3 regions of the Pseudacidobacterium ailaaui genome follow, and region 2 is predicted to be linked to each of the others. Evidence: predicted binding sites of a transcription regulator. Region 2 holds the regulator's gene; each other region holds the start of a gene.
The links. The regulator LexA, encoded in region 2, represses DNA repair genes until DNA is damaged. The targets are predictions, from matches to a motif close to CANTTCGCTTTTTATTCGC.
Positions count from the first base shown of each region.

Region 1 (7,429 bases), 550 kb from region 2:
GTAACGGGCCTGTTTGGCGCGGGCACGGCCCATCACAACTGGGTCCACAGCCTCCAGATGGCTGGGATTTGAGACCAGGTGCAGCGCCAGGGCCTTGCCGTCCCGTGCGCGAAAGACGCCCGTGGCGCCTACGTGATACTTCACGTCTCCCCCGCCAAGGATGCTTCTGGGATCTACATCTTCAAATTTTGAAAAAATATCTGCCGGGGACTTGCCGAAAGTGTTGACCATCACACTGAGGCGTCCACGATGGCTCATTCCCATGACGGCCTTTTCTGCACCAAGTTCGGCTGAGCGGTTCAGCAGTTCATCCAGAAACGGAATCAGCGCAGTCACGCCTTCCAGAGAGAAGCGTTTGGTCCCCAGGTAGCGCGATTGAATCACCTGCTCAAAAATATCGGCCTTGAGCAGCAGGTCCAGAATGCGCTTCTGGTCTGGCTTTGCCGCTTCTGATTCCATACGCTCGGCGATCCACTGCCGGCGCTCGCGGTAAGGAATATGCATGAATTCGGCGGCAATCGTTCCGCAGTAGCAGCGGCGGGCCTCTTCTGCATCTTCACCTTCGTAATCAAGATCGGGAACAGGTTCGGGGGTGAGGTATTGTCCGAGAGGGTCAAGCTGCGCCTGGAGGTGTCCCCAGCGCCGGAAGGCATCAAAGACTTCTTCGCGGTGTTTATGGTTCAAGTCAACTTCAGAAGGTACGGGTTCCAGCTTAGTAGCACTCATAAATGTCGGATCCGGAAATCCCGGCCCGGAAATTCAGATTGTCGGGGAAGATTTGCCCGGAAAGCGGCCAGAGATTTCATCATCTCTTTTATTTTACTGGTTTGAAGAGAAGACCGGGGCGGCTCAAGAGCCAACGAAGGTACCCATTTTTATTTTTAATGCCCATCATGGAACGGAAAAGGCAGGCCCAGAGGACCTGCCTTTCAAAATGCAGCCCGCAAAAAGACTATTTCTTTGCCGGAGTAGACTGCGTGGTCCCTGTTCCTTCCAGGACCGAATGTCCACCGGTGCGCTTCTGCATCAGGATCGTCAATCCAATGGAAGTCAGCATAAAAATCACTGCACACCAGGTGGTAATGCGCGTCAGCACATTGGCCGCCCCCCGCGGACCGAAGGCCGTCTGCGAGCCCTGGCCGCCAAATGCGCCGGCAAGATCAGCGCTCTTGCCCTGCTGGAGCAGAATGACGATGACCAGGAAAATACAGACCAGGACATGGATGGCTAAAACAAGATAGAACATAGTTGCTTTCAGGACCTCAGGGGCGACGGAACATTTGGTGCGGAAGGGGGGACTTGAACCCCCATGCCTTTCGGCGCCACCCCCTCAAGATGGTGTGTCTGCCAATTTCACCACTTCCGCACGGCAAAGCTCTTTAGAGACAGGAAGCTGCCTGCTTCCCTCAGTTATTGTACCCGCTTTCCGGATTCTATTCCAAATCCTCCGGAGCGGGCCTCAGGTCTTGGGTTGGTCCGGGTCAGGTCTGCAAAACTCCGGCGCGAAATACGGGAGCATCGGGATTCAAAGAAGCCGCCTCAAGCGCCAGCATCAGGGCCTCGCGTGTCTTTGCCGGATCAAGGATTGCATCCACCCAGAGGCGGGCAGCGGCGTAGCGGCAGTCGGTCTGCTCCTCATAGGTGGCCTTGATGGAAGCCAGCAGCTCTTCTTTTTCCTTCTCGCTGAGTTTTTTGCCCTCGCGCTCCAGTTGTCGCAGTTTGATTTCCACCAGGGTCTGGGCGGCCGAGCTGCCGCTCATCACCGCATAGCGTGCCGTGGGCCAGGCAAAAATAAAGCGTGGATCATAGGCCTTTCCGCACATGGCGTAATTGCCTGCTCCATACGATCCGCCCAGGATGACGCTGATCTTGGGGACCACCGAGTTGGAAACAGCGCTGACCATCTTTGCTCCCGAACGGATAATGCCGCTCCATTCCGCATCGCGTCCCACCATAAAGCCATTGACATCGTGGAGAAAAATCAGCGGCACAAGGTTCTGATTGCAGTCCATGATGAAGCGCGCCGCCTTGTCCGCGCTTTCAGAATAGATGACGCCACCAAATTCCATCCGCTTTTCCCCGGTATGGCTGGTCTGCGGCTGGGAGGTCTTCTGGTTGGCGACAATGCCTACGGCCGTCCCCCCGATGTGCGCATAGCCGCACAGAAGCGTGCGCCCATACTCGGGCCGGTATTCGTCGAATGCACTGCGGTCTACGAGGCGGGCGATGACTTCATGCATGTCATAGCCGCTGGCCGAGCCTTTTGCCGGATCAGGATCAAGCAGCGCATACAGGTCCGAGGCCGGATATCGGGGCGCATCCCTTTCCGGGTCAAACGGCGCGCGGGCAAAGGGAGCGCCCGGCCTTTGGCCGACTCTGGAGACAAGCGAGCGCAGCCGCGCAATACACAGGTGGTCATTGGGTTCTTTGTAGTCCACTGTGCCGGAGATCTGTGCGTGCATGGCCGCTCCGCCCAGCTCCTCGGCGGAATACTTCTGTCCGATGGCTGCCTGCACCAGCGCAGGGCCGGCCAGGAAGAGTCCGCTGCCTTCGGTCATCAGCACATGGTCCGTCATCACCGGAAGATACGCGCCTCCGGCCACGCACATGCCCATGATGGCCGTCATCTGCGGAATGCCCATCGCCGACATCACTGCATTGTTGCGGAAGATGCGTCCAAAGTCGTCCTGGTCCGGAAAGACATCTTCCTGCAGGGGCAAAAAGACACCCGCGGAATCCACCAGATACAGAGTGGGGATGCGGTTTTCCATCGCGATGGTCTGCGCGCGGATGACCTTCTTTGCCGTCATGGGGAAAAAGGCCCCGGCTTTGACCGTCGCGTCATTGGCGATAATCATGCACAGACGCCCGGCCACCCGCCCCAGTCCCGTGATCACGCCGGCCGCCGGGGCACCGCCCCACTCTTCATACATGCCGAAGGCGGCAAACAGCCCCAGTTCGAACAGGTCGGTTCCAGGATCGAGCAGCAGCGCAATGCGTTCCCGCGCTGTCAGGCGCTTTTTGGCGTGCTGCGCCTCGATGGCCTTTGCGCCTCCACCTTCGCGGATCTGCGCTTCCTGCGCGCGAATGCTGGCCACCAGGGCCGTCATGGCCGCAGTATGGCTCCTGGCCCGTGGACTGCCAGGGTCGAGTGTTGACGTAAGAACGTTGTTCAGCTTGGCTTCATCCGGTGCAGACATAGGAAACGGCCAAGGATATCAGATTTTAAGAACGTCCAGCTTCGATCATGAGTGGATGGGCGGCAAGAAAACTTCTGCGAAAACAGAAAAGGCAGGCTGTAGACGCCTGCCTCTGAAATCGACTGTCCAGAAAATCACTGCCGTCTCGCGCCCCGTACCGCTTCCTGCGCGGCGGTTGCACCGTTTACCGGGACGGGTGGGACTTCTGCCGGAGCGGGTGCGGCTATCTTAAGCTTCTGGCGCAGTTCAGCGTCAATGCGGGCAAAGGTTTCTTTGTTGTCTTTCAGGTACTGGCGTACATTTTCCCGGCCCTGACCGATGCGTTCGCCCGCATAGCTATACCATGCGCCGGACTTTTCGACGATATTGTTTGCTACCGCCAGGTCCAGAACATCGCCTTCACGCGAGATGCCTTCGCCATAAAGAATGTCGAACTCGGCCTCGCGGAAGGGTGCGGCCACCTTGTTCTTTACAATCTTGACCTTGGTCCGTGCGCCGACAACGTTTTCCCCCTCTTTGACCGCGGAGATACGCCGGATATCAATGCGTACAGAGGAGTAAAACTTGAGCGCGCGGCCTCCGGTCGTCGTTTCCGGATTGCCGAACATCACCCCGATCTTTTCGCGGATCTGGTTGATGAAGATCAGGCAGGTCCGTGATTTGGAGACCGTGCCCGTGAGTTTGCGCAACGCCTGCGACATCAGACGCGCCTGAAGTCCCACATGCGAGTCGCCCATCTCGCCGTCCAGTTCGGCCTTGGGGACCAGAGCTGCGACCGAGTCCACTACGAGGACGTCAATGGCACCGGAGCGGACCAGCGCCTCGGTGATTTCCAGCGCCTGCTCCCCGTAATCGGGCTGCGAGACAAGCAGGTTGTCCACATCCACGCCCAGCTTTTTCGCATAGACCGGATCCAGTGCGTGTTCAGCATCCACAAAGGCCGCCATCCCGCCTTGCTTCTGTGCTTCAGCAATGATCTGGAGCGTGACCGTAGTTTTTCCTGAGGATTCCGGACCAAAAATCTCAATCACGCGTCCCCGGGGCACTCCACCCACACCGAGTGCTGCGTCAAAGGAGATCGAGCCGGTAGAGATGGTGGAGACAGGCGCCACGGCCTCCTTGCTGCCAAGGCGCATAATTGAGCCCTTGCCAAACTGTTTCTCAATCTGTGAAAGCGCCAGTTCTACTGCGCGGGTACGGTCATCTGCTGCCACAATCCTTCTCCCATGCCCTGTGTTTTGCGCCTTTTCGCAGGGAAAATGCGCCAATTCTGCCCAAATTCTGTATGAAGTTGAGGCAATTCTAGCACTGAAACTCCGCGGGGCGGCCCGGGCGAACAAAAATCAAAAACTATAGTAACGTGCGGTTGCGGGCCAAGTCCACCACGAGGCAGGTTTTTTATGCAAAAAAGGGCAGCATGGCGGCCCCCAGAAGGCCCGAATCTGGCCCCAGCCGGGCCGGGACCACTGTCGTACGTCCTTTCTCAGGAATGCTGGGATCTGCAGGCTTTGTCAAACGATAGATATAGCTATGGGCCTCCATCGCGGCGAACATGGCGGGCGAAAAGAGGTCCCAGGCCGCCGCGACTCCTCCTCCTACCACATACAAAGGAAGATTCAGGGTGCTGACCAGGCTGGCCAGCCCGATGCCCAGTGCCTGTCCTACCTTTCGATAAATTTCTTCAGATTCCGCATCGCCCGCCCAGGCGCTTTCGGCCAGACTGCGTGCTGTTACCGGGTCTTGTCCATGGTGCGGGCCAGCCACGGCCAGGCTTCTTCCGGCCCGGGCAATGGCAGTGGCTGAGGCATACTGTTCCAGGCAACCCCGGCTGCCGCATCCACAGGGCAACCCGTCCAGGTATACAGGTACATGTCCCGCCTCGCCAGCCATTCCGGCAAAGCCATGCCAGACATGTCCGTCCAGAATGATGCCGCTTCCCACGCCTGTGCCCAGAGTCAACATGCAGAGCGACTGGGTCCCGAATGCCTTTCCGGCGCCGGCATGGCACTCAGCCAGTGCAGCGGCATTGGCATCACACTCCACAAGGACTGGAGATCCCAGCCTCCGCTCCAGTTCAGTCTTCAGTTCCAGCCCCTCAAAGCCGGGCAGGTTCGGCGGAGTCAGCAGCCGTCCTGAGGGAAGCTCAAGGGGCCCCGGACATCCAACTCCGGTACCAACCCATTCCCGACCAGATTGATGTTCCGCCACAAGCTGTCGGATGGCGGAGACCATATCCTGCAGCACGGCTTCTGGGCCGGCATCCACCCGGGTGGGCATGGAAATGGCGCTGAGACGTTCCCAGTCCTGAGTAAAAGCTGCAACCCGCAGACTGGTGCCGCCCAGGTCCACGCCGATGGAGAAGGTGTTCATGCCAGCCATAGTGTACATGATAACGTTATCGAGAGATACGCAGGAAAGCCCGGCATGGTTCCCCGGGAACGACAACCTCAGGCAGGAAGCGGGACTGGCGGCTGGGTGCGCACACCGGTGGCATGAAGCAGGGCGGCCAGGGCCAGCATGATGAGGCCGAGGGCGCAGACGCCGCTCCATTCCCAGTGTGCCCAGGCAATGGTGGAAAACAAAGAGCCGAGCGATCCTCCCAGGAAGTACACCGTCATATAGATGGTGTTGATGCGGCCCCGCGCTCCGGGCTCCAGGCCGAAGATGCGGGTCTGGTTGGCGATCTGGCTGGCCTGCATCCCCAGATCAAGCACGACCACTCCAACCACGAGTCCGGCGATGTGGTAGCCAAAGAGCCAGAGGATGCAGAACCCGACGGCCAGCAGGCTAAGCCCTAGAGTGACGACGGCGCGCGAGCCATGCCGGTCTGCTACCCGTCCAGCCACCGGAGCAATCAGTGCTCCCGTAGCACCCAGTACACCAAAGCTGCCGGCCACGCCTGCGCCCAGGCGATAGTGGTGCGAACCAAGCAGGAAGACCAGGGTCGTCCAGAAGGCGCTGAAAGCGCCGAAGGCCAGGCCTCCCAGCATTGCCGATTCACGCAGCAGGGGCTGTGTGCGGCACAAGGTCCACAGCGAGCGCAGCGCATCGCGATAGGGCAGTGGTGTATGGGGAGGCAGCTTCGGCAGTCGGCGCACCATCAGCAGAACAAAGGTCAGGCTGGCCGCGGCGGCAAAGAAGAAGACCGTCCTCCATCCCAGAAAAGAGGCGATCCAGCCGGAAACGGTCCGGGCGAGCAACACCCCAAGCAGGAGGCCAGTCATCACCGTGCCCACGGCACGTCCGCGCTCCTCATCGCTGGCCAGCTCCGGGGCGATGGGGACAATCACGTGTGTGACCGCTGCCATCAGTCCAATGGCGACACTGGCCGCAATCAGGACCGCGAGGGTCGGCGCAAAGGCGCAGAGCAGCGCCGAGCAGGCAATTCCTGCAAAAAGACGGACCATCAGGCCGCGCCTTTCCACCACGTCGCCCAGCGGGACAAAGGCGAGGATGCCGAGGGAGTAGCCGACCTGGGTGGCCACGGCGACCGAGCCCATGCTGCCGTGCTCCACATGCAGGCTGCGGGACATCTCCAGCAGCAGCGGCTGGTTGTAGTAAATATTGGAAACGCTCACACCGCAGGCAACGCCCAAAAATGGCAACAGGCTGCGGTGCCGGGGGTGCAGCTCAACCGGTGCTTCCGGAACGATGGTCTCTGTGTCTTCCAATCTTCAGTGTATTCGATGAAAGAAAGTGCAAAGAATGCGTGGTAGCTTCTCCGTCCGGGAACGACAGGGTCCTGCGTCTCGTCAACCGGCCTTTTTCAGCTTCCGCGGCGAGAATTGCTGGTATTCGTGCTTCAACGCCGCTTCGCTGATGGGTTTTTCGTGCAGTAGCAGCTCGGTGGCCTGGAGCTCCGGGTTCGCGTGGAACCACTGCTTGGCTGCATCCTCGTGCAGCAGGTTCAGCAGTGCGAGCAGAGACATTCCCTGATGGTGCGCCATCCATTCCCGCGCCAGCTGCGGGTTTTTTCTGGAATGGATGTAGTCGGCGGCTTCATAAAAACCAAAGGCACCCACCCATCCCTGGCTGGCCATGCGGTGCAGGTTGCGGATGGACTCGGCCGGGTCCACTCCCAGAGCAAGGAAGGTGGAATAGGGAGAGACCACCGGTCCGGCCGTGGCGTCGTATTTCAGGGCAAGCTGCGGAATGCCGAATGCCTGATAGTGATAGTGCCCGTCCTCTGTCTTGTCGGCATAGCCGGATTCGGAGATGCCCCAGGGAAT
Region 1 is NZ_JIAL01000001.1:993,825-1,001,253, reverse strand. It holds gene N655_RS0104505 (2-oxoglutarate dehydrogenase E1 component) at 1-684, opposite strand, end outside; gene secG (preprotein translocase subunit SecG) at 953-1,246, opposite strand; tRNA gene N655_RS0104495 (tRNA-Leu) at 1,282-1,366, opposite strand; gene N655_RS0104490 (acyl-CoA carboxylase subunit beta) at 1,482-3,200, opposite strand; gene recA (recombinase RecA) at 3,335-4,414, opposite strand; gene N655_RS0104480 (ROK family protein) at 4,599-5,588, opposite strand; gene N655_RS0104475 (MFS transporter) at 5,648-6,871, opposite strand; gene N655_RS17265 (glucoamylase family protein) at 6,953-7,429, opposite strand, start outside.
Region 1: recA (recombinase RecA) is a predicted target of LexA. The motif match lies at 4,533-4,551, and genes of this name have one in related genera.

Region 2 (7,429 bases):
TCCGCAAGTTCGGTGAGCTGTTTCATCTCCTCAGCGGTCCGCGGCTGCCAGCTTATCTGTTTTCCGTTCACGTTCATTCTGTGATTGATCAATACTGCTGCGGTCACACGCCGAATCTTTCCCGGGTTCTGGACCGTATGCCGCACTTTTTTCGAGGCCCCATAGGTACCGCTTTCTTGTCGGATGTTTTCTGTACCCGCGTCATGGACAGGAAACAGCGGCGGCTTGGTATTCGGAGCATTACTCGCCGTGCCGGGAACCCCTGAGGGTCCGGATTGAGTCCCCGTGTTCTGCTCGGATCGCTGCATGGAAAGCGTCACAACATTGTTCGGATCATAGGTCTCATCCACTTCATCGGCCGACGATGTGTCATACTCCACATTTACCGAGGCCCGCACATTTCCTGTTCCGGCCACCGGTTCGAGCGTGGCCACCAGCTTGTCCGCCAGCTCCTGCTCATGCGCTTCTGTCTCTCCGTTTCCGGAGCGCCTGCCAAGCTGCACGCGTCCGTCTGCATCCAGCAGAGTGACATTCTCCGGTTGAAGACCGTCCACAGCGCTCGCCACGAGGTTTCGAATTGCCTCTGCCTGCTCCTCTCCCAGGGAGCGCCGCCGCAGCTTCAACACGACGGAAGCCTTGGCATCCCGCTGCTGGCTCGTAAACAAAGAGTCGTGCGGCATCACCAGATGCACCCGGGAAGACTCTACGTCCGAAAGCGTGTTGATGGTATGCTCCAGCTCACCCTCCAGGGCGCGCTGGTAGTTCACCTTCTCGTCAAATTCTGAGCCGATCCAGTTCGGCTTATCAAAAAGCTCAAAACCCATCCTGCCGCTCTTGGGGCCGCCTTTGGCCGTGGTTGCCAGACGCGCCTTGTCCAGACTGGAAGCCGGGACCCGCAGGGTCGTTCCATCCGCAGACAGATCGAAAGGAATGTTGGACGCCGTCAGCTCCGAAGCAATTTCACGGGCATCCTGCGGTTCCAGCCCAGCATAGAGGACCTTCCAGTCGGTCCGCGTGGCAAACCAGAGGATGGCAAGAAAGCAGAGCAGGGCCAAAGCCGAGGCCCCGGAAAACCAGAGCTTCTGCTGTCGTTCCATGCTGCGGAAACGGGCGGCCAGGGGCGCAAACATCGCATTGGTGCGCCCAAGCAGGCCGGTGGCCGCGGCCGGTGCTGGTTGTATCTGCTGGTTTTCGTCCATGCTGCGCTGTCCCCGCCGGCTCTAAAACTGCATGTTCATCAGCTGCTCGAAAGCGGCCATACCCTTATTCCGTACGGCCAGGGCAAGCTCGAAGGCCGCATCGGCATTACTGACCGCAATCATTGCCGTGTGCACATCCGTACCGCTGCCATCCAGCAGCCCCTCGACGGCCTGGGAGGCCTGGTCCTCCAGCTGCTGCATCTTCCCCACAGCATCTTTTAGCAGCCCGGCGAACGGCACCTGCTGGGCATTGTCTGTCCCCAAAGCCTCCTCGGTCTGCCCCGCCAGGGATGCTGTCACGATTTGAGATTGAATCTGCATGTCGGTCCCTCGAAGGTTGGTTTAAGACTTCAGAATGTCCAGCGATGCGCTGATCATGCCTTTCTCGGCCTGCACAGCTGAGGCATTCAGCCCGTAGGCCCGCGTTGCTCCCATCATGTCCACCATTTCCGTTAGCGGATTAATGTCCGGATAATTCACATACCCGTCCTTGTCCGCATCCGGATGCCCTGGGTCATAGCGGCGCAGTGTACTTGCCGGGTCCTGAACGACCGCTGAAACTGCAACCCCACCCATTTTCGGCTCCGACTGGGACATCAGCTCTCCGGCAAAGGTAGATGGCTCCGCTGCTGCCGAGGTAAAGACGACATGCTGACGGCGGTAAGGCGTGCCGTCGGCCGTGCGGGTCGTCTCCGCATTGGCCATATTGGCCGCCACAACTTCGGCACGGATCCGTTCGGCTTTCAGCGCCGAACCGCTTATTTCCAGAACACCAAACAGGTTCATTGCCCCTTCTCCCAGATCTGCTGCCTTACTTGTCTGCGTGGATGGCATCCATGATGCGGGTCAACTCCCGTTTCCATAGCTCCACCCCGGTGCGAAACTGTAACTGCGCCTCAGCCAGATTCAGACCTTCGCGATCCATCGAAACATTGTTTCCATCCGGTCGGGCCAGCAGGCCATCCACGAGCCCTGCGCGCACCGTCGGCGGCGTGAAGCGCCTGCGCGCCACGCCATTGTCCGTCTGCGCAGACAGCAAACCCTGCAGCGATCGCTGCATCTCGGCGGCAAACTCAAACCCGACCGTCTTATATCCGGGCGTGTCGATGTTGGCCATATTCTGCGCCGTATATTTCAGCTCCAGTGCTGAAAGATCGAGATAGCGCTCCAGCGCGTCTTCCACAGGGGTCGTAATCTGCATCCTTCATCCTCTCCTTCCTGCCCGCCGATAAATCGAGCAGGCCCGCTCTTTGCTTTGCATGGGAAGGCCCGGTCGGCGGCCAATGAGATTAGAAAAATCTCAGCTCCTGCCCGGCTGATCGCCAAACTCGATTTCTCCAGCATCAATCTCAGGCCGGTCCTCGGCCAGGATCCAGGCGCGCTCCATCACATGCTCCAGCTCGCGGACATTGCCCGGCCAGTGATGCTCCATCAGCTTTTCCATGGCCGCGTGGGTGATCGCTTTTGCCGGACTCTGCCGCGCCAGCCTTTCTATAAAGTGTTCGACCAGCAGCGGAATGTCCTGCGAATGTGCCGCCAGTGGCGGGGTCTGGATCGGAAAGACCGAAAGCCGGAAGTACAGGTCGGCGCGAAACTCCCCCTTTTCGGCCAGCTGCGCCAGATGACGGTGGGTTGCAGCCACAATGCGGACATCCACACGGACTGGCTCATTTTCACCCACGCGTTGTACTTCACCGCACTCCACAAAGCGCAGCAGTTTGGCCTGAAGGGCAAGCGGCATCTCTCCAATTTCATCCAGAAAGAGCGTACCGCCATCGGCGGCTTCAATCCGCCCAGTCCGCCCCTGAACCGCACCGGTAAAAGCACCGCGGGTATGCCCGAAGAGTTCGGCCTCCAGCAAGGCCTCCGGGATGGCCGCGCAATTCAATGCGATGAAGGGACGCCCGGAACGCGGGCTCAGCCTGTGGATCGCGCGTGCCACAAGCTCCTTTCCAGTCCCGGTCGGCCCCTGCACCAGGACCGTCGTGTTGCGAGGGGCCACCATGCGGATGCGGCGGCCCAATTCAGCCATTTGAGGATGCTGGCCGATCAGTTCAGGCAGCTGGGCAGAAAAGGCGGCGTCCGGAGGGGCTGCTGCGACAATCCATCGCTTTTTCTGCGGCGCCTCTTGCTGCTCCGGGAGCACCGGGGCGCTGTTCCAAATGGCCCCATCCGCATCCTGGGCCCGCCGCAGGGCAAAGTGGATCTCATTGCGCCGAGGACTGCGCAGCGTGCTGGCCGCTCTTCCATCCACCAGGACCAGGTCCACGGCAGGATAGAGCCGCTCAAACTCCGCGATAAACTCCTCCACTTCCAGGTCAGGCAGCCAGGAATCCAGGATGACTGCCTCAGCTGGGCAGAGGTCCAGTAGATCCATCACCTCGGCGCCACCGCTGGCCTCGCGCACCTTCCAGTGCAGACCATCCAATGCCTCCTTCACCCGCTGCCGAAAAGAAGCATCTGCGCTGGCCAGAATGGCGGTCCGCACCTGCGCGGCCACGGGCCGTTTGATGACTGTAGCAGTAGACATCATTCCTCCTCTGTGTCTTAGCCCTGGGACGTTGGTTTGAATCCGATGGAATAACCCAGCCCGCGTATGGTCTGGATCAGCGCCGACTCTCCGGTGTCTTTTAATTTGCGGCGCAAATAATTCACATAGACATCCACTACATTCGTACCGGCCTCCGGGTTCATCCCCCATACCTGCCGCAACAGGTCCGTGCGCGGAACGCAGCGTCCCCGGTTCAGCAACAGAAATTCGAGCAAGGCAAACTCTTTATTGGTCAGCTGCACAGACTCGCCGCCCCGTACTGCAGTCCGCTCCACACGATGGACCTCCAGGTCGGCATAACGGAGCACCAGGCCCGCTCCTTGCCGCCGCCGCATCACGGAGCGGCAACGCGCACGCAGCTCACGCAGAGAGAACGGTTTCAGCATGTAGTCATCGGCACCCATCTCCAGACAGCGGACCCGGGTCTCGATTCCCTCTCTGGCCGTCAGCACCAGGACCGGCGCTTCCTCGCTTACCGATCGCAAAAACCGCAGGACTTCCATCCCGTCCCGCTGCGGCAAATCCAGGTCCAGCACGGTAAGGTCCGGCATCTCTGACACAAACATCTCCATCGCTTTCAATCCGTCCTGGGCCAGCATCACCTGGTGCCCCTCTGCCTCAAACCCCCGGCACAAAAACCGCGCCAGTGCCGGATCATCGTCTGCGACCAATAACCGCATCTGGAATTCCCTCGCTGCATTCAACTTCTCTTGTATTGCGGTGGGAACACAAGAAATGCATGAGTGAAATCTGCTGAAGAGATTTTGTATTGGGAAAGCTCCGGCTGGTGTTTCAAGATGGGAATCCGTGCCAAAAATCTCGCCCCGGAAGCCTTGACATGCTCCTTTGGTCAGAAAGCAGATCGTCCGGAAAAGGAGCGAGGCCGGGCAGAAAACACCTTCGCCTCGACTCTGCAGGAAAGCCGCCAAGACCCTGGATCGCCTTAGCGGAAAATTTCCTGGCTCAAATTTTCCTCCACGATTCGCTTTTTATTCGCTAAAATACGGGCATGGCAGTTACGCGACGGCAAAAAGAGGTGCTGGATTTCATTTCCGGCTTTGTGCAACGCAACGGCTACTCCCCCTCCTTTGAAGAGATTGCCCGGGGACTGGGCCTCAAGTCGCTGGCCACCGTCCACAAGCACATCACCAATCTGCAAAACAAAGGGCTGCTTGAGCGGGCACACAACCGCAGCCGCTCGATTGACGTCCTGCCACCCCGCAGCAAATCGACGCTACCGGACCGCCTGCCCCTCGCAGGCCGGATTGCGGCCGGTTTTCCGGTTGAAGCCCCGGAGACGGCCGAAAGCATCTCTCTGGGTGACATCATTGGCAGCCGTGATGTCTTCGTGCTTCAGGTACGCGGCGATTCGATGCGCGATGAGCACATCGTGGACGGCGATTATGTCCTGGTGGAAAGGACGCAGACCGCGCATCAGGGAGAAATTGTTGTTGCGCTCGTCAACGGTGCGGAGACAACGCTGAAACGCTACTATCTCGAAGGCCACACGGTCCGTTTGCAGCCTTCCAATGCAGAGATGGAGCCGATTTACGTCCCGGCAGAGCAGGTTGCAATCCAGGGGCGGGCGTTGGGCATTCTTCGAAGATATGCCTGAAATAAAAAGGCCTGCGCATGGCAGGCCCCTTCACACATAGGTCGGAATTCGATTTAACCGATGACGCGCGCAATACTGCGGGCAATGGTGTCCTTCGGGACATAACCGACAATCTGGTCAGCCACCTTTCCCCCCTTAAAGAGCAGCAATGCAGGGATCCCGCGGATGCCATAGCGCATGGGGGTCGCCTGATTGCGGTCCACGTCCATCTTCATCACCTTCAGCTTTCCGCTGTACTCAGAGGCAACCTCATCGACGATCGGTGCAAGGGCCTTACAGGGACCACACCATGCGGCCCAGAAATCTACCAGCACAGGCTGATCTGACTGGAGCACCTCCTGCTCAAAGTTTGTATCGTTGACTTCTGCTACTGCCAGACCTGCCATGCTCCTCCTTTTTGTGGTGCAAATTTCATCTTCTTTGATGATAAATGCAGGGGAAAGGTCGCAACAGGGGTGAAAATCCAAAATAGAATCCTGCCGTTTTCCCACTTGGCCGAAAATGAGAAAGGCGCCCGGACTCGAATCGCTTCAGAGTCTCAGGCGCCTGGAGCAGCCCTCCCCCAGAACTGCCCACGATTGGAAGCTACTATCTTAGGTCGGTGATGTAAAGCAAACTTTGGTAACCAAATCGTACTTTCCCGGTAAAGTTGACCTATTTCGCAGCATTTTGAAGAAAATGGGCCGGATCGAGCTCCATGTGGCAGGTGAGAATTTCGATCGGTTCGTCCACCACCCGCGCCCGAATTGCCTCCTGCACGCGATTCATCTGAAAATCCGATTCCACCAGCACGAGAACGGAGGGGCCGGCCCCGCTGAGGGTGACGCTCAGAACCTCTTCTTGTTCTGCTAAAGGCAACAGCTTTTTGAGCAAAGGGCAGACCTCGGCACGATAAGGCTGATGGAGCCGGTCCTGGGTCGCGGTCGGCATGACGTCACTGTGTCCTGAAGCGAATACCGCCGTCAGCAAGGCCACCCGCTGAATGTTGGCCACAGCATCCGCGCGGCTGAAGCTCTCTGGCACAGCTTTGCGTGAAAGATGGGTAGACAAAGGATTTTGGGGAACAACCACCAGCGCCCTCCAGTAAGAGCGGGGAGTCAGAGAGATCGCAACGACCTCGTCATTGTGCCAGCAGGCAACGGTGTATCCGCCTAACCAGCAGGCCGCTGTGTTGTCCGGATGTCCTTCCATCCGCGATGCTTCTGTCAGAATCTGGCTGCGGTCCCAGTCAAGGTTGCCAAAATGCGCAGCCAGTGCCACTCCGGCCAGACGGGCTGCCGCCGAAGAGCCAAGGCCCATTCCTATAGGAATGCCGTTCTGGACCTTGAGAGACAGCGGCATGTCCTGGATACCCTGCTCCTTCAGGACCCTCTGATAGGTTTCAAGCAGGAGGTTGTTACTGACCGATCCACAGATGTCAGCATTCCTCCCCCTGGCGGAAACCGAATACGCTTCGGCGGGCGTTGCTTCGACTTCCAGATACAGCGAGAGTGCCAGAGCCACTGCATCAAAGCCCGGCCCCAGATTGGCCGAAGTCGCAGGAAGTTTGATTTTGAATGATTGCTGGACCATTATCTTCTAGCTTTCTCTAACTCTCTCAGTACCGAATCCACCGACGCTTCCAGTTCGACCGCATTGCGTCGAGTTACTTCAATTTCGTCTCGTAAACTGCCAAACTCTTCCGGTTTGAGCAGGTCTCCGCGATGATAGGCAATTGTATAGTCAGAATCCTTGAGAGTGTGTCCGGTCAAAAGCAGCACGACCCTTTCTTCCGGTCTGACTTTCCCTTGAAGCACCAGTTTTTTCAGGCCGGCAAGGGTCACAGCCGAGGCCGGCTCACATCCGATGCCTTCTGCCCCAATCTCGGCTTTGGCCAGTGCGATCTCGGCTTCATCCACCTGCTCGCACCACCCGCCCGATTTCTGGATGACCCGGACGGCCTTCTTCCATGACGCCGGATTTCCAATTCGGATAGCTGAAGCGCGCGTATCTGCCTGGACCGGTTCGAGTGTTTGTCCTGCATTTTTCTGCATGGCCCGGTATAACGGGTTTGCCCCCTGCGCC
Region 2 is NZ_JIAL01000001.1:448,121-455,549, forward strand. It holds gene fliF (flagellar basal-body MS-ring/collar protein FliF) at 1-1,199, opposite strand, end outside; gene fliE (flagellar hook-basal body complex protein FliE) at 1,221-1,520, opposite strand; gene flgC (flagellar basal body rod protein FlgC) at 1,542-1,985, opposite strand; gene flgB (flagellar basal body rod protein FlgB) at 2,011-2,400, opposite strand; gene N655_RS0102115 (sigma-54 dependent transcriptional regulator) at 2,500-3,732, opposite strand; gene N655_RS0102120 (response regulator transcription factor) at 3,747-4,430, opposite strand; gene lexA (transcriptional repressor LexA) at 4,760-5,365, shown strand; gene trxA (thioredoxin) at 5,419-5,751, opposite strand; gene thrB (homoserine kinase) at 6,020-6,937, opposite strand; gene thrC (threonine synthase) at 6,937-7,429, opposite strand, start outside.

Region 3 (7,429 bases), 2.6 Mb from region 2:
ATCTTTACGATACTGCTCCAGCCCGGACTCAATCTGTTCTTTCAAAACACTGAGGTCGCTGGCTGGGTCCCAGTCTACAAAGAAGGGACGAATCTTCGTGCGGATGAAGTGGTCAGGGCAGCTGGTGCCCAGGTATGCCAGCTTTGCGGCATCCGTCGAGTTCACAAACTCCAGCACTTCCGGAAGGTCGCAGTAGGTCCCGATGAGCCGCTTCTGCTGGGAAACACGGCCGCGCAAAAAGGGAAGGATCTCCAGCGCCAGATCGCTTCGGTTGTCGAGTGGCCTTCTCTTCTGGCCGCCAAAAATCGCCTTGCCCTTCCTCTGAATATGCTTCTCGATGAAGTCTGTCAGCTCATCAATGATCGTAAGAGTGTTTGCGTAACATTCGCGATGGGTCTCTCCCCAGGTAAATAGCCCGTGTCCGCCGAGGACCACACCATCGCAGCCCGGATTTTCCGCCACAGCACGTTTGAGCATCATGGCCAGCTCAAAGCCTGGACGCTGCCACGTCAGCCAAATGAGCTTGTGGTCGTATTCGCGATTGAACTGCTCCATCTTTTCGCGACCATTGGCCGCCGCTGCCAGCGCAATCGCGCAGTCTGGATGCAGATGGTCTACATGGGCAAAAGGCAGAAAGCCGTGCAGCGGAGTATCAATCGAAGCCGCCACCGGATTGATGCCAAAGGTGCAGAGCGGATAGTAATCCACCATCTCATCCTCAAACTCCGCGCCTTTGTAAAGCGCTTCAAGCGCCAGCAGCTTGTCGAGATATAACGTGGCAAAACCGCTTCGCTTGATGCTGCCCAGGTCTCCGCCGCTTCCTTTCACCCACAGCACCCGCTTTGTGCTGCCGTCAAGAGGATCGGACTGATCGATCTTGGAGCTCGTATTGCCGCCGCCAAAATTGGTAATGCGCAGGTCCGAGCCCAGCAGGTTCGAGCGATAGCGCAGTCGTTCTGGCTCATCCATCCCGGCTGCTTCCGTATCGTTCCAACGGTCTTCCAAATATTTCAGGTTCAGTTTTTTTGCCGGTTCGGCGACGGGAGACATATAAAAGTTCCTTTACTGGTTCTAAGAAGCAATTGAGTCAGATTATACCTATATAGAATCTATTTACCAATAGAAATCATCACGCATAACTGCTCGTGAACGTAGCGTTTCGCGCGCCCCGCTCACGCTCAATCTTTTCCACATACCCGCTTTCGCGAAGCGCACTCAATGGATCTGCCGGCAGACCACGCCGCTCACGCCAGCTCTTCAGCAAGGGACGTACATCTGTCCAAAATGCGTCGCGCAGACACTCCTCAGCTTCCACCGTCCTGGATGCAGACTGCAACTCCGCCAGACGCTCGCGGTCTACAAGAAGCGCTTTGGCATAAAGCTCCTGCGCTGTGACCACGGTCTGCACCATCGCTTCCAGCTTGCCTTTAATGTTATGGCTCTGGTCAATCATGTATGCAACCGATTCAGTTACGTTTCTGTCCGACTCGCTCAGGATCTCATGGAAAATCCGGAACACCTGGTACGGATCAATCGATCCAATGGTCAGGTCATCATCGGCATAGCGGCGGTCGTTGAAATGGAACCCGCCCAGGCGCCGCAGATGCAGAAGCCAGGCGACGATCTGCTCAATGTTCTGTGATTGGTAATGGTGTCCGGTATCTACCAGAACAAAGGCCCGCGGCCCCACGTGTTGCGCCAGATGCGCGGCCATTCCCCAATCGGCGATGTCGGTAAAATAAAACGCCGGTTCAAAGGGCTTGTATTCGATCAAAAGGCGCTGGCCGTCATTCATGGCTTCATGCGTGGCCTGCAGCGCCTCCTCCATCCAGACAATCCGCTTCCGAATACTCTGAGCACCCGGATAATTCGAACCATCGGACACCCATAGGGAAATGTCCTGTGACCCCAGCGCCTTTGCGATCTCAACCGAGTCCAGCAGATGATCTACGGCTTTACGGCGCACAGCAGGGTCCGGATTGCAGATAGACCCGAATTTGTACTCCTGGTCCTGGAACAGGTTTGGATTGATCGAACCGGCCCGGATGCCATATCGGGAGACCATTTGCGTTACCTTTGCCACATCGGCAACACCACCGGGTAGGTCCCACAGCACATGGAGCGCCAGCGAGGGGGTGGCCCCGGTCAGACCATGCACCTGGGCCGCATCTGCAAATTTTTCCTCCAGGGCCGCTGCGGCCCCTGCCTGAAGAAATTTGCCGAACCGCGTGCCGGTATTGGCAAAACCCCAGGAAGGAATTTCAATGACAAAGCCATCTAGCTGATCCAAAACCCGCTCGTAGCGGTCCTCTGTGTGCATTTCATCCTCTTTTCATGACCTGACTCAGGCAAAGCGGAGTGTAGCTCCAATCGCTGTGCATTTTCAATAGAAATTCTATTTCATATTTGTATCCGGGCGTACTATCATTGCGCCGACGGAGTTTAGACCACTTCTTATGACGCGAAAAATATCGCTTTCGACACTCGCGCTTCTGCTGGGTTTGGCCACTTTTTCCCCTGCGCAGCAGACGCCTTCCATCTCAGTGGATTGGAACAAAGTCCTGCTCATTTCCCGGTCCACACCCACCCTTCAGGTTGTCGTAAATCCGATGCTGCGGCGAGGCTCCCCCATCCACGACCAGTCCTTCGCCGCGCTCAAGGCCCTGGGCGCTGATTATGTCCGCTATGTCCCCTGGTTGCCCTATCCCAGGCTCGCCGTGGCGGAACTTGAAAAAGGATCGTGGGATTTTTCTCTCATTGATCCAATGACCACAGATTTTCTCAACGCCACTGAAGGTCATTCCACCATCATGAATTTCAGCACAATACCTGCGTGGCTTTTTAAGACAGACAAGCCCGTCGCGTATCCTGACGATCCCAATCAGGTCACATGGAACTACACGCAGGGAACAGAGCTCAGGGACCCATCAGGCAAGGAGCTGGGCGACTACTATGCGCGTCTGGTGAGCTGGTACACCAAAGGCGGCTTTCTTGACGAAAGCGGCAAAGAGCACCGCTCCGGCTACCATTACAGTTTTCCTTACTGGGAAGTCCTGAATGAGCCCGATTTTGAGCACAAGACAATGCCACAACAGTACACCGAACGCTATGACGCCATTGTTTCCGCCATCCACCGGGTTAGCCCGCAAACAAAGTTTGTGGGCCTTGCGCTTGCCATGGCCGACCGGCCCGACATGTATGAATACTTTCTAAACCATGCGAACCACAAGCCCGGAATCCCGCTCGATTTCATCTCATATCACTTCTATGCCTCTCCGCCGGATGGTCACGATGCCAATGTCTGGCAATATGCCTTTTTCGACCAGGCGGACCGTTTTCTGGCTGAGGTCAAATTTATTGAAGCCATCCGTAAGCGTCTCTCTCCTGAAACCAGGACCGACATCGACGAGCTAGGTGTCATTCTTCCTGGCGACGGCGAAGAGAACGCGCTGGGAAGGGCGCTTCCCTTCACCACCCCTGAAATTTACTGGAATGCTGCCGGGGCCATGTATGCGTATCTTTTTATGGGCCTCGCACGGCAAGGGATTGATGTGATTGGCGAGTCTCAGCTCGTCGGCTATCCATCGCAATTTCCCAGCGTATCCATGATGGACTGGCGTACGGGAAAGCCGAATGCGCGTTATTGGGTGCTGAAGCTTATTCGGGACAATTTCCACGCCGGAGACAAACTCATGGAAACAACCATCTCCCACGACCAGCAAGAGACGGCAGCGCAGGCCTTCCTGACACCTAAAGGCAAAAAGCTGCTTTTGGTCAACAAACGAAACCATCCTGTCGAAGTGGTCCTGCCGCAGGAAGCGGCCCACGCGATGCTGTGGACAGTGGACGAAGCCACCGGGGAAGAAGCGCCGCGGAAATCGCAGGCAGACGGCACGACCGTCACGATGGCTCCCTTTGCTGTCACCGTCGCTACGTGGCCATCAGCACAATAGAAGGGGAAGCACCATGCAGAGAGTCGCATTTATGCTCAAGCTTCGGCCCGGTGCCGGAGACGCCTATGACAAAGCCCATGAGTCCGTCTGGCCAGAGATGCTCACACTGCTCAAGCGCGCCGGGGTCACTGAGTATTCCATTTTCCGGCGTGATGAACTTCTGGTCTTGACCATGCGTGTGGAGGACTTTGAAGATACCTGGAGCAAGATTGAACAGGATCCGGTCAATACGCGCTGGCAGCAAGCCATGGCTGCGTATTTCGCTCCATTGGAAGGACTGCGCCCTGGAGAGCGTTTTCCCATGATGCGCGAGGTCTTTTACCTTCCCTGACACATTATGCTACGGACTCCGGACCCGCTTCTGCAGGAATCGGTTCAATTTTTCCGAGAAGGAAAATGTAGCCAGCGATTCCCGCCGCCAGATACGCAGCAGCAACGCCAAAGGCCAGCGCAAAGGAATGCTGAGCCGAGACCAGATACCCTGTAACCACCGGGGCAGCAATGCCGGAGACCTGATTGGCGAAATTCAGAATGCCACCAAGTTTTCCCACGCTGCCCCGAGGCGCAATCAGCGAGGGCACAGACCAGCCCACCGGAGCAGCGGCGGCAAGGCCACTGATGGAGAGGCTGATCCAGAACAACGCCTGTACGGAAGAATGAGCATAGGCCGCTCCGAAGATGCCCAGTCCCAGGGCCGTTCCACTAATGAGCACAACACGCCGGACGAGGTCCGCATTCCATCCGCGCTGGATCAGCGCATCCACCAGCCAGCCGCCAATCATAAGGTCCGTCACGGTTGCCGCAATCCAGGGCACTCCGGTATAAAGAAACGATTGCATCAGGTCCATGTGCAGGGAACGCGAAAGATAGCTCGGCAGCCAGGTCAAAAGAAGGTAGAACACATAATTGTAGGAGCCGAAGCCCAACGCAAGCCCGATGACCTTTTTTCGGCGCAACAGATATCCCAGGGAAACATGTTCGTCCGGTTGATACACCTGTTTCTCGGCATCTGCTTCAGCAATGTAACGGCTTTCCGCCTCGGTCAGTCCGTCGTCTTCTTTTGGATCGCGGTAGACCAGGGAAAAAAGAAGAAAATAACAGAAGCTGATGAGACCGGTAGCTGCAAAGCTCAGTCGCCAGCCGATACGCAAGAGCAGAAGGCCGATGAGTGGCACGCCAATCGCTGACGCAAATTTTGCCTGGGCATCAAACAGCGCCGTAGCAAAGCTGCGTTCTTTGGCAGGAAACCAGTACCCCACCGCTTTTGCATTTGCCGGAAAGGTCGGCGCCTCTCCGATGCCCAGGAGGAAACGGGCAGCAAAAAAGCCCCCGATGTTTGGCGTAAGGGCAGCGGCAAAAGAAGCCATACTCCACAGGAAGGTGCTGATCCGTCCGACCCGTCGCACACCAAATCTGTCCAGCAGCACACCTACGGGAAGCTGGCATAGGGCATAGGTCCAGTTGTAAGCACCCAGCAGATATCCGTATGTGATGTCAGAAATGCCAAACGCGGCATAGAGTGCATTATGTGCGACGGAAAGGTTTACACGGTCAAAATAGTTGACCAGCACGCCACACGCCAGCAAAAGTGCAATGCGCCAGCGACGGCGTGGTATCCGCTTGTCAGGCAATGGCCCCCCGTTTCTCAACTACCATAGAGTAGAGCATTTCCATGCCGTCCTCACTCCAGAAGATCATCTCTCAGCAGGCCCAGGAGGCCGGTTTTTCTGCCGCCGGAATCGCGGCCGTCCCGGAGCCTGGTTCGCCGGAGGACATCCAGGAGCGCAATCGCTTTACTCGCTGGGTGGAAGAAGGAAATGCGGGCGAAATGGAATATCTCAAGCGGCGGAACGAGGCCGGAGATTACGTACGGTCAACTTTACATGCTGCCGCACCCTGGGCGCGGTCTGTCATTGTCTGTGCCGCCGCCTACCACTCCAACCAACCGCTTTCCATCCAGCCTGCACCCGAGGAATCGGGATGGATTGCGCGCTATGCATGGACGGCACGCGTCGGCAAAGATGATGGCCTCGTGCCCAGTGATTATCACAACGTATTGCGAAAGCGGCTGGAAAAACTGGACGCTGCCCTCAAAACACACCTGGGACCTTTTCAATCACGCTGCTATGTGGACACCGGCCCTGTGGTGGAGCGCGTCTATGCCCGATATGCAGGAATCGGCTGGACCGGGAAAAACACCTGTATCCTCAACCAGAAGCTTGGCTCGTGGACCTTTCTGGGAGTCATTCTGACTTCACTTCCTGTTCCTCCGGAGCAGCGTGCCGCATTTGCCGCTGACCGCTGCGGAAGCTGCACCCGCTGCCTGGATGCCTGCCCCACAGGGGCGCTTACTGGCCCCCGTCAGATGGATGCCAGCCGCTGCATCTCCTATCTGACCATCGAGAAGCGCGGCGCAATTCCTCTGGAGCTACGCGAAGGAATCGGACGGCAGGTCTTCGGATGCGACATCTGTCAGGACGTCTGCCCCTGGAACCGCAAAGCGCCCATCGCCGCTGACCCGGAGCTCCAACCCCGGACCGAGCTGGTAAATCCCTCCCTGGACTGGCTGGCGGAAATTGGTCCGGAAGACTTCGCCAGACTTTTCTACGGCTCACCGGTGAAGCGGACAAAATTGCAGGGCCTGCGCCGCAATATCGCTATCGCGATGGGAAATAGCCGTCTGAAACGTTTCCTGCCTAAACTTCAGGAATGGTCCAGAGAGGATGACCCGGTACTGGCTGAGGCAGCCCAATGGGCCATGCAGAAGATCGCTGGCAAGGATTCACTCCATTAAACTATTTATTTTTAGTAAAAGGTCTTTTGGATGGACTGGCTTTGCAAGCAGAGTAAAGTTCATCTCCGCAATGCGCTTATCTTTGAGAATGCTGGCCGACGATGCATGGCCTGAAAACAACAGAACCCTGCACCCAGGACAAATTTTTCTGATCTCAATCCCCAGCTCGATACCGGACATCTGGGGCATTCTTACATCCGTAACCAAGAGATCCGGGAGACGAATTTTGGTATAGTTCAGGGCCTGCAACGGATCCATAAATGGGATGGCGGAATAGCCGTGTGTAAGCAAAATCGTGGCCAGCGTTTCCGCGATGACCACCTCATCATCAACAACGAAAACCGTAGGAGCAGATTTAGGCATCCAGTTTTTCCATTTATGAAATATCTACATATTGCATGAGCTGTATGTTGTTGAAAAGTAATCGAATCGAAAGTATCCATGGAAGCCGCTTTTCCTATGCACTTTCGGGAAGACGACTTGGCTTACCATTTTTCACAAATGGAAAGGTTTGAATCAGGCCAGCTCGCTTTGAAAATGCACGAACTCTTCCGGCTTGTGGATTGCACTCTTTTTAGACCCGGGGAAATTTCAAAGGAACATGTATCGCGGTCTTCATTCTGTGCGGAGGGAGGGTCCACAGAAATGAAGACCTGCGGTCATCAAAGCTGCGGGGCGGTCA
Region 3 is NZ_JIAL01000001.1:3,048,250-3,055,678, reverse strand. It holds gene N655_RS0113685 (bifunctional rhamnulose-1-phosphate aldolase/short-chain dehydrogenase) at 1-1,050, opposite strand, end outside; gene N655_RS0113680 (sugar isomerase) at 1,130-2,320, opposite strand; gene N655_RS0113675 (GH39 family glycosyl hydrolase) at 2,457-3,953, shown strand; gene N655_RS0113670 (L-rhamnose mutarotase) at 3,967-4,284, shown strand; gene N655_RS0113665 (MFS transporter) at 4,289-5,584, opposite strand; gene queG (tRNA epoxyqueuosine(34) reductase QueG) at 5,626-6,747, shown strand; gene N655_RS0113655 (response regulator) at 6,736-7,110, opposite strand.
Region 3: N655_RS0113680 (sugar isomerase) is a predicted target of LexA. The motif match lies at 2,367-2,385, and genes of this name have one in related genera.